Regions from separate parts of the Dyella sp. 2RAB6 genome, predicted to be linked through region 2. Evidence: predicted binding sites of a transcription regulator. Region 2 holds the regulator's gene; the other holds the start of a gene.
What was found. The regulator HrcA, encoded in region 2, represses chaperone genes, less so after heat shock. The targets are predictions, from matches to a motif close to TTNGCACTCNNNNNNNNNGAGTGCNAA.

Region 1 (4,849 bases), on a different contig from region 2:
CGGGGCTGCATCTGTCCGCCAAGCTGCCACCCAAAGTGCGCACCGATGTGCTGGTCGAGCAGGTGGCCGGGCAGGGCGTGCGCATCGAGGGATTGGATGGCTATACGTTCGGACCCGTCAGCTCGAACGGGCTGGCGCTGGGCTACGGCCTGATCGAGGCCTCGCGCATGGAGGAAGCGGTGCGCCAGATCGCCAGACGGCTGCCGGGCTGAGCAAAGTGGTCCCGTAAAATTGCCAGGAAGTGGCCCTTAAAGCCGGACCACAGGGAGCGGAGCATGGCCTCCACTCTCACCCTGGGATCCTCCCCGCCATGCATCGCCTCCTCCTTTGCTGTTTCCTCCTGCTGGGCCTGGCCGCCGCGCCCGCCTGGGCGCAATCCGGCCAGCAGCGCGCCGAAGCGGCCGGCAAGAGCCTGGTCGGTACGCCGGCGCCGCACGTCGTCCTGAAGACCATCGACGGCAAGACCATCGATCTGGCCAGCCTGGTCGGCAAGCAGGCCATCTACCTCAAGTTCTGGGCCACCTGGTGCGTGCCCTGCCGCGAGCAGATGCCGCATTTGAAGAAGACCTACGAGGAAGCCGGCCCCGACCTGGCGGTGATCGCCATCAGCGTCGGCTTCGACGAGACCATCGATGACGTGCGCAAGTACCGCGACGAGATGGGCCTGAAGATGCCGCTGGTGTTCGACGATGGCTCGCTGGGCGAGGCTTTCCATCTGCGCGTGACGCCGCAGCACGTGGTGATCGGGCGCGACGGTCGCATTCTGTATGTCGGCCATGAGGCGAACGCCAAGCTGGACGCCGCGCTGCAGGCCGCGCGCAGCAGCACCGGCGTGGCCGCCGCCGGCGCGGTAGCGCCGAAAGACGAAGCGCATTACGACACCGGCGACCGCGTGCCCGCGTTCGACGCCGCCCTGCTGGACGGCAAGCATCTGTCGCTGCCGCAGGCGGGCAAGCCGACGGCGCTGGTGTTCCTGTCGCCCTGGTGCGAGTCCTACCTGGCGACCAGCCGGCCGGAGCTGTCCAAGAGCTGCCGTGCGATGCGCGAACAGGTCACCGCGCTGTCCGCGCACGATACGAAGCTGCGCTGGGTCGGCGTCGCCTCCGGCCTGTGGGCCGCCCGCGACGAGCTGGCCAAGTACCGCGACGAGCACCGCATCGGCATGCCGCTGACCTTGGACGATTCCGGCGCGCTGTTCCGCCGCTTCCGCGTGACGCACGTGCCGACGGTGCTGCTGTTCGATGCGCAGGGGCGCATCACCGCCCGCGTCGAACAGGCTGGCGCGCCGCTGGACCAGGCGCTCAAGACCTTGACCGCACACTGATGGTGGCCGCCATGTCTGTCCTGTTTCGCTATGCCTTCGCGCTTGGGCTGGCCGCCGGCAGCGTCATGCCGGCGCTAGCCGCCGAGGAACACCCGCTGCTCACCGCGCCGCTGACCCAGGCGCCGGGCAAGCAGCTGATCGCGCTGACCGTGACCTTCGCGCCTGGCCAGCAATCCAAGCCGCATCACCACGAGGCCGACGCCTTCGTTTACATGTTGTCGGGCCGGGTGCGCAGCCAGGTCGACAGCGAGCCGGCGCGGGAATACGGCCCCGGCGAGAGCTGGTTCGAACCGGCCGGGGCGCATCACGTGGGCACCGCCAATGTCAGCGGCACCGAGCCGGCGACGTTTCTGGTGGTGTTCGTGGCCAAGCCGGACGCCCGGCTGACCGTGCCGGATCAGGCCGCGCCAGTTGAGCCCCGCACACCGGCCCGGACCCAGTCCAGATAGGCATCGTGGCCGCGCTCCACGGGCACCGCGATCAGCTCCGGCAGCGCGTAGGGGTGCAGTTCCAGCAGGCGCGTCTTCAGGGCATCGAAGCGCGCCGCGGTGGTCTTGATGAGCAGCAATTCCTCGACATCGGTGCAGACCTTGCCCTCCCAGCGGTAGGTCGAGCGCACTCCCGGCAGGCGGTTGATGCAGGTGGCCAGCCCTTCTTCCACCAGGGTTTTGGCGAATCCGGCGGACTTGGGGGAGTCCGGATAGGTGCAGTAGCAGAGCAGGACGGGGTCGGTCATGGCGGGGAGCCTAGCGCGGCGCCCCCTGCCACCACATGCCCCGCCGCCCCTTGAAAGCCCCGGCGGGTTTCCCCATTAGCCTCTCAGCTTCGGAACAAAGCCTCTTTGCGGGGGATTCCTGCGCCGCTAGTATTGGCACTCGCTCACCCGGAGTGCTAACAGCGCGGCAGGTGCCGTTCCGGGGACACCTCTTTCGATCCACTCAAACCCAAGCTGGAGCCCATCACCATGAGCAAGCTGCGTCCGCTGCACGACCGCGTCATCGTCAAGCGTCTCGAAGAAGAGCGCGTCTCCGCCGGCGGCATCGTCATCCCCGACAGCGCCACCGAGAAGCCGACCCGCGGCAAGGTCATCGCCGCCGGCGCTGGCCGCATCCTGGAAGACGGCAAGGTCCGCCCGATGTCGGTCAACGAAGGCGACGTGGTGCTGTTCGGCAAGTACGCCGGCCAGGAAATCAAGATCGACGGCGAAGAGCTGGTCTTCCTGAAGGAAGACGACATCGTTGCGGTGATCGAAGGCTAAGCAGCCTCTCCCGCTTCTCTTCCCTCTCCTCATTCAAGCATTCAAAGGAATAAAGACATGGCTGCAAAAGAAGTCCGTTTCGGCGAAGACGTCCGCGCCCGCATGCTCAAGGGTGTCAACACCCTGGCCAACGCGGTCAAGGTGACCCTGGGCCCGAAGGGCCGCAACGTGGTGCTGGAAAAGAGCTTCGGCGTTCCGACCGTGACCAAGGACGGCGTCTCCGTCGCCAAGGAAATCGAGCTGGCCGACAAGTACGAGAACATCGGCGCGCAGATCGTCAAGGAAGCCGCTTCCAAGACCTCCGACGTGGCCGGTGACGGCACCACCACCGCCACCGTGCTGGCCCAGGCGTTCATCCAGGACGGCCTGAAGGCGGTCGCCGCCGGCATGAACCCGATGGACCTGAAGCGCGGCATCGACAAGGCCGTGATCGCCGCCGTGGAAGAGCTCAAGAAGCTCTCCAACCCGACCGCCGACGACAAGGCGATCGCCCAGGTCGGCACCATCTCCGCCAACTCCGACGCGGTCATCGGCGAAATCATCGCCACCGCCATGAAGAAGGTCGGCAAGGAAGGCGTGATCACCGTCGAGGAAGGCTCGGGCCTGGACAACGAGCTGGACGTGGTCGAAGGCATGCAGTTCGACCGCGGCTACCTGTCGCCGTACTTCATCAACAACCAGCAGTCGCAGCAGGTCGAACTGGATGACCCCTTCATCCTGCTGTACGACAAGAAGATCTCCAACGTGCGCGAGCTGCTGCCGATCCTCGAGGGCGTGGCCAAGGCCGGCAAGCCGCTGCTGATCGTCGCCGAGGAAGTGGAAGGCGAGGCGCTGGCGACCCTGGTGGTCAACACCATCCGCGGCATCGTGAAGGTCGCCGCCGTGAAGGCCCCGGGCTTCGGCGACCGCCGCAAGGCGATGCTGGAAGACATGGCCATCCTGACCAACGGCCAGGTCATTTCCGAGGAAGTGGGCCTGCAGCTTGAGAAGGCCACCATCCAGGACCTGGGCCGCGCGAAGAAGATCGTGGTCACCAAGGAAAACACCACGATCATCGACGGCGCCGGCGAAGCCGAGAAGATCCAGTCGCGCATCGGCCAGATCAAGGCGCAGATCGAGGAGACCTCCTCCGACTACGACCGCGAGAAGCTGCAGGAGCGCGTGGCCAAGCTGGCCGGCGGCGTGGCCGTGATCAAGGTCGGCGCAGCCACCGAAGTGGAAATGAAGGAAAAGAAGGCCCGCGTCGAAGACGCCCTGCACGCCACCCGTGCGGCCGTCGAAGAAGGCGTGGTGCCGGGCGGCGGTGTCGCCCTGATCCGTGCGCTGAAGGCCGTGGTCGGCCTTAAGGGCGCCAACGAAGACCAGAACCACGGCATCAAGATCACCATCAGTGCACTGGAAGCCCCGCTGCGCGCGATCGTGGCCAATGCCGGCGAAGAGCCCTCCGTCATCGCCAACAAGGTGAAGGAAGGCCAGGGCAACTTCGGCTACAACGCCGCCACCGGCGAGTTCGGCGACATGATCGCCTTCGGCATCCTGGACCCGACCAAGGTCACCCGTTCGGCGCTGCAGTACGCCGCCTCGGTGGCCGGCTCGATCATCACGACCGAAGCGGCCGTGACCGAGCTGCCGAAGAAGGAAGAAGGCCATTCGCACGGTGCGGGTGGTGGCATGGGCGGCATGGGCGGCATGGATTTCTGATCCGTTCCACCCCGGTTGCTTGTTTGGAGAAAACCCCGCCTTGTGCGGGGTTTTCTTTTTTTACGCCATGGTTCCTCGAGCTGCCGGCCCTGCAGCAGGAAAGCGGGGATGCCGTCTGATTTCGCCATGGCAGGTATGCCCCGGGCCGACCGGGTTTCCTATCATTGGCTGCCTTGCATATAGCGCCAAAGCGTCCCTATATTGCAGTCTGCGTTTAATATGGAAAGAAAATCCACCTATATGCAAGTCAGCCTTGTATGAACAACCCTGACAGCCGCACCCCGGCCGACGAACGGCGTCAGCGCGCCGGGCGCTACATCGCCCAGCCCCGCGGTTACCGCGCTTTTCATCCGAACCCTTTGCCACCCCAGCCGCCGCTGCAACTGGAGGGTGAGCTGCAGGCGTTGTTGTCACTGGCCGACCGGGCGCTCGGTCGCCTTGACGGTTCGATCCAGACCTTGCCCAACCCCGACTTGTTCGTCTTCATGTACGTGCGCAAGGAGGCGGTGCTCTCCAGTCAGATCGAAGGCACGCAGAGCTCGCTACAGGACCTTTTGGCCGCCGAA
Region 2 (4,849 bases):
CAGGGCGAGCGGATCCTTGCGCAGGTCCATGCCCTGGTCCTTCTTGAACTCCTCGACCAGGTAATCGATCACGCGCAGGTCGAAGTCTTCGCCGCCCAGGAAGGTGTCGCCATTGGTGGCCAGCACCTCGAACTGCTTCTCGCCGTCGACGTCGGCGATCTCGATGATCGACACGTCGAAGGTGCCGCCGCCCAGGTCGTACACCGCGATCTTGCGGTCGCCGCCCTTCTTGTCCAGGCCATAGGCCAGGGCCGCCGCGGTCGGCTCGTTGATGATGCGCTTCACTTCCAGGCCGGCGATCTTGCCGGCGTCCTTGGTGGCCTGGCGCTGGCTGTCGTTGAAGTAGGCCGGCACCGTGATCACCGCTTCGGTGACCGGCTCGCCGAGATAATCCTCGGCGGTCTTCTTCATCTTCATCAGCACCTTCGCCGAGATCTCCTGCGGCGCCATCTTCTTGCCGTCGGCGGTGCTGACCCAGGCGTCGCCGTTATCGTGCGCGACGATGCCGTACGGCACGATGTGCAGGTCTTTCTGCACTTCGGCGTCGGTGAACTTGCGGCCGATCAGGCGCTTCACCGCGTAGAAGGTGTTCTTGGGATTGGTGACGCTCTGGCGCTTGGCGGGTGCGCCCACCAGCACTTCGCCGTCCTTGGTGAAAGCGACGATCGACGGGGTGGTGCGATCGCCTTCCGAGTTCTCGATGACCTTGGCCGTGCTGCCATCCATGATGGCGACGCACGAGTTGGTCGTGCCCAGGTCGATGCCGATGATCTTGCCCATGATTTATATGCTCCGAATCTCGATGCGGCCCCGCGGCCGCGCTGTCTGGTCAAATGGGGCCCGGCTCATGCGATTCAACGCGCCGGCGGGCCCTCACCTTATGTTTTGAAGCGTCTGGCGTGGCCGCGTTCAGGCGGCTAAACCAAGTTGGTGCGGTGCCGATCAGTCCTTGGCGACCGCGACCAGCGCGGGACGCAGCAGACGATCGTTCAACACGTAGCCCTTCTGCAGCACGCTGACCACCGTGTTCGGCGCCTGGCCGGGCGCATCCACCATGCTCACCGCGTGATGGCGCTCCGGGTCCAGCGGCTCGCCGACCGGGTCGACCTGCACCAGGCCATTGTTCTCGGCGATCTTCAGCAGCGACTTCAGCGTGAGCGCGATGCCCTCGCGCACGCTGGCCACGTCGCCGCCTTCCGCCGTCAAGCCCATTTCCAGGCCGTCGTACACCGGCAGCAGCTCGTTGAGCAGCTTCTCGTTGGCGAAGCGGCGGGCCTGCTCGACGTCGCGGTGCAGGCGGCGGCGCTGGTTCTCGATCTCGGCCTTCTCGCGCAGCACGCTGTCGCGCAGGTCGGTGTTGGCCGCTTCGAGTTCGGCGACCCGGGCCTTGAGGGCCTCGAGCTCGGCGTGGGCCGGCGCGTCCGGCGCGCTGGCCTCAGGCGCCCCGCTGGGCACCGGCTGGTCGTTGTTCTGCATGAAAGACTCCAAAACCCAAACATGGCCGGCACGACGTGCCGACCCCCAAGCTTGCGCGGGTAACCCCGCCTCCCGTGGCGGTTATAAGGCCGTGGCGGCGCGATTCAAGGCGTCGCTCAATACGCCGGCCGTGGCCTGCACGACCGGGATCACCCGTTCGTAGGCCATGCGGGTGGGGCCGATCACCCCGACCGCCCCCAGCACGCGGCCCTGGGTGCCGTAGGTGGCCGTGACCACGCTGCAGCCGTCCAGTGCCGCAAACCCCGATTCCTCGCCGATGAACAGCCGCACGCCCGGTGCCCGGGCGCACACTTCCATCAGCTGCAGCAGTTCGTTCTTCTTCTGGAACGCCTCGAACAGCTCGCGCAGGCGCTCCAGGTTGGCCAGTTCCGCATAGCCCATCAGGTTGGTCTGGCCGCTGACCAGCACGTCGTCGGTCTCGCTCTGCGGCGCGAACGAGGCGGCCGCCAGCTCCACCGTGCTGGACATCATGCGATTCAGTTCGCTGCTGGCCTCGCGCAGTTCGCGCAACAGATGACCGCGGATGTCGTCCAGGCGCAGCCCGGCGAAGTGCGTATTCAGATAATTGGCGGCCTGCTCCAGCTCGCCCGGCTCCAGCGGCTTGGCCAGCTGGATCACGCGGTTCTGCACCTGGTTGTCCGAGAACACCAGGATCACCAGCACGCGGGCGTCCGGCAGGGCCACGAAATCGATGTGGCGCAATGGGAAGTCGGCCTGGCGCGGCACCGTCACCACGCCGGCGAAGTGGGTCATCGCCGAGAGCAGGCTGGACACGTTGCCGAGCAGGTCGCGGGTGGTGGTGGGGCCGGCGGGCAGCTCGCGCTGCAGGCGGGCCATTTCCTCCACCGGCAGCGGCTGCAGCTCGATCAGGCTGTCCACGAACAGGCGCAGGCCGCGCGGCGTCGGCACGCGGCCGGCCGAGGTATGCGGCGAGGCGACCAGGCCGGCGTCTTCCAGGTCCGCCATGATGTTGCGGATGGTGGCGGGGCTGACGTCCAGGCCGGAGGAACGCGACAGCGTGCGCGAGCCCACCGGCTCGCCGTCGGCCAGGTACTGCGCGATCAGCGTGCGCAGCAGCCGCCGCGCACGGATATCCAGGTCGTTGGCAAGAGGTCGAGACATGCGCTCTGTGGCAATCCGTGAGACGGCTAAGAAATAAGGTTTGATCCGGTAGTTTGCAAGAAAACCGGACAGGCGGGGGCTGGTACCGGGGCATTCAGGCCCGCTCCACCCCGCCGGAGTCTGCCCTTACAATCCTCCGACTCAACGACGCGACACCCCATGCTTACCTCGCTCTACGTCCGCCATTTCGCAGTAGTAGAAGAAGCCGAGATCGCCTTCGGCCCTGGCCTGACCGTGGTCAGCGGCGAGACCGGCGCCGGCAAGTCCCTGCTGGTCGACGCCTTGCTGCTGCTGGCCGGCGGCCGCGCCGACAGCGGCATGGTGCGCGCCGGCAGCGACCGCGCCGAGCTGGCCGCCGAGTTCGACCTGGCCACCCTGCCCGAGGCCCGCGCCTGGCTGCGCACCGAGGAACTGGACGAGGCCGACGGCAGCTGCCGCCTGCGCCGCGTGATCCGCGCCGAAGGCAGCTCGCGCGCCTGGATCAACGGCCGCCCGGCCAGCGCCAGCCAGCTCGGCGAGCTGGCCACCCTGCTGGTGGAGATCCACGGCCAGCACGAACACCAGGCGCTGCTGTCCCGCGCCCACCAGATGGCCCTGCTGGACGCCTACGCCGGCCACGACAGCCTGCTGGCCCAGGCCCGCGACAGCGCCGTGCAGTGGCGCGAGGTCGGTGCGCGCATCCGCAAGCTCAGCGGCGGCGAAGACCGCGAGCAGCGCCTGGAACTGCTGCGCCACGAGGCCGCGGAACTGGAGCAATGGGTACTGGCCCCGGCCGAGCTGACCGAACTGGAAGCCAGCCACAAGCGCCTGGCCAATGCCGGCCGGCTGGCCGAAGGCGCCTCCGGCGTCGCCGAGCTGGTCGACGGCGACAGCGAACTGGCGCTGAGCCGCGCCCTGGCCCGCGCCCACGCCGACCTGGACAAGCTGGCCGCCCTGGACGACCGCCTCGCCCCGCTGCTGCAACTGCTGGACGATGCCGCCATCCAGCTCGGCGAAGCCGCCGACGGCCTCAATCGCTACGCCCAGGACGTGGACCTGGACCCGGAGCGCTACACCGAGGTCGACACCCACCTCACCCGCCTGCACGAACTCTCGCGCAAGCACCGCACGCCAGTTTCCGACCTGCACGAAAAAACCGCCGCCCTGCGCGCGGAACTGAGCGAGCTGGAAGGCGCCGGCGACGCGCTGGAACAACTGGCCACCCAGCGCGACCAGCTACGCCGCGACTACGACGCCGCCGCGACGAAGCTGAGCAAGGCCCGCACCAGCTCCGCCGCCAAGCTGGGCAAGGAGGTCGGCGCGCTGATGGCGGAGCTGGGCATGGCCGGCGGCCAGCTGGTGATCGAACTGGAACCGGCCGGCAGCGACGAACCCGACCCGCAAGGCCGCGAACGCTGCGAACTGCTGGTCAGCGCCAACCCCGGCCAGCCGCCGCGCCCGCTGCGCAAGGTGGCTTCGGGCGGCGAACTGGCGCGCATCAGCCTGGCGATCGAAGTGGCCACGCTGGGCAAGGACACGGTCGGCAGCATGGTGTTCGACGAAGTCGACACCGGCATCGGCGGTGCGGTGGCCGAAGTGGTCGGCCAGAAGCTGCGCTCGCTCGGCGGCCAGCGCCAGGTGCTGTGCGTCACCCATCTGCCGCAGGTGGCGGCGCAGGGGCATGCGCATCTGCGGGTGAGCAAGCAAAGCGATGGCAGCTCGACGCAGACGCGGATCGAGAAGCTGGATGCGGGTGGGCGCCGCGACGAGCTGGCGCGGATGTTGGGTGGTGTGGAGATCACCAAGGAAACGCGGGCGCACGCCAAGCAGATGCTGGATCGGGCGCAGACGGCCTGAGCTCGAACCGACCTTCAAGAGTGAAGCCTTCTCCCTCCGGGAGCACGCGGGGAGGGCACAGGGATGTGCCCGGCTGTGAGGAGCGAGGAAGGTGGCGGCAGCCGGATGAGGGTCCGGGCGGAGCCGGGCGCCCCACTCCGCCCGTACCCTCACCCCAACCCCTCTCCCGATGGGAGAGGGGCTCAGCGCATCAGGCCTTGCCGTCTCTACGCGGCAACAACCCGCGCTCGCTCGCCATCCGATAAAGATCAAGTTCCGAGCCCGCCCCCAGCTTGCCCATCAGGCTGGCGCGGTGGATGTAGACGGTCTTCTGCCCGATCCCCAACTCTCCCGCCACCTGCTTCGGCGCGCGCCCTTCCGCCAGCAGCAGAAAGACTTCGCGCTCGCGGCTGGT

Region 1: a site for HrcA is predicted at 2,193-2,219, ahead of groES (co-chaperone GroES). Genes of this name have one in related genera too.

What each region holds. Positions count from the first base shown of each region.
Region 1 covers NZ_JBFRGP010000005.1:206,417-211,265, forward strand. The annotation lists gene pdxR (MocR-like pyridoxine biosynthesis transcription factor PdxR) at 1-212, shown strand, start outside; gene AB4083_RS10850 (TlpA family protein disulfide reductase) at 311-1,324, shown strand; gene AB4083_RS10855 (cupin domain-containing protein) at 1,336-1,773, shown strand; gene cutA (divalent-cation tolerance protein CutA) at 1,722-2,060, opposite strand; gene groES (co-chaperone GroES) at 2,289-2,582, shown strand; gene groL (chaperonin GroEL) at 2,640-4,283, shown strand; gene AB4083_RS10875 (Fic family protein) at 4,541-4,849, shown strand, end outside.
Region 2 covers NZ_JBFRGP010000015.1:6,269-11,117, reverse strand. The annotation lists gene dnaK (molecular chaperone DnaK) at 1-780, opposite strand, end outside; gene grpE (nucleotide exchange factor GrpE) at 943-1,476, opposite strand; gene hrcA (heat-inducible transcriptional repressor HrcA) at 1,558-2,619, opposite strand; gene recN (DNA repair protein RecN) at 2,779-4,455, shown strand; gene AB4083_RS17855 (response regulator) at 4,646-4,849, opposite strand, start outside.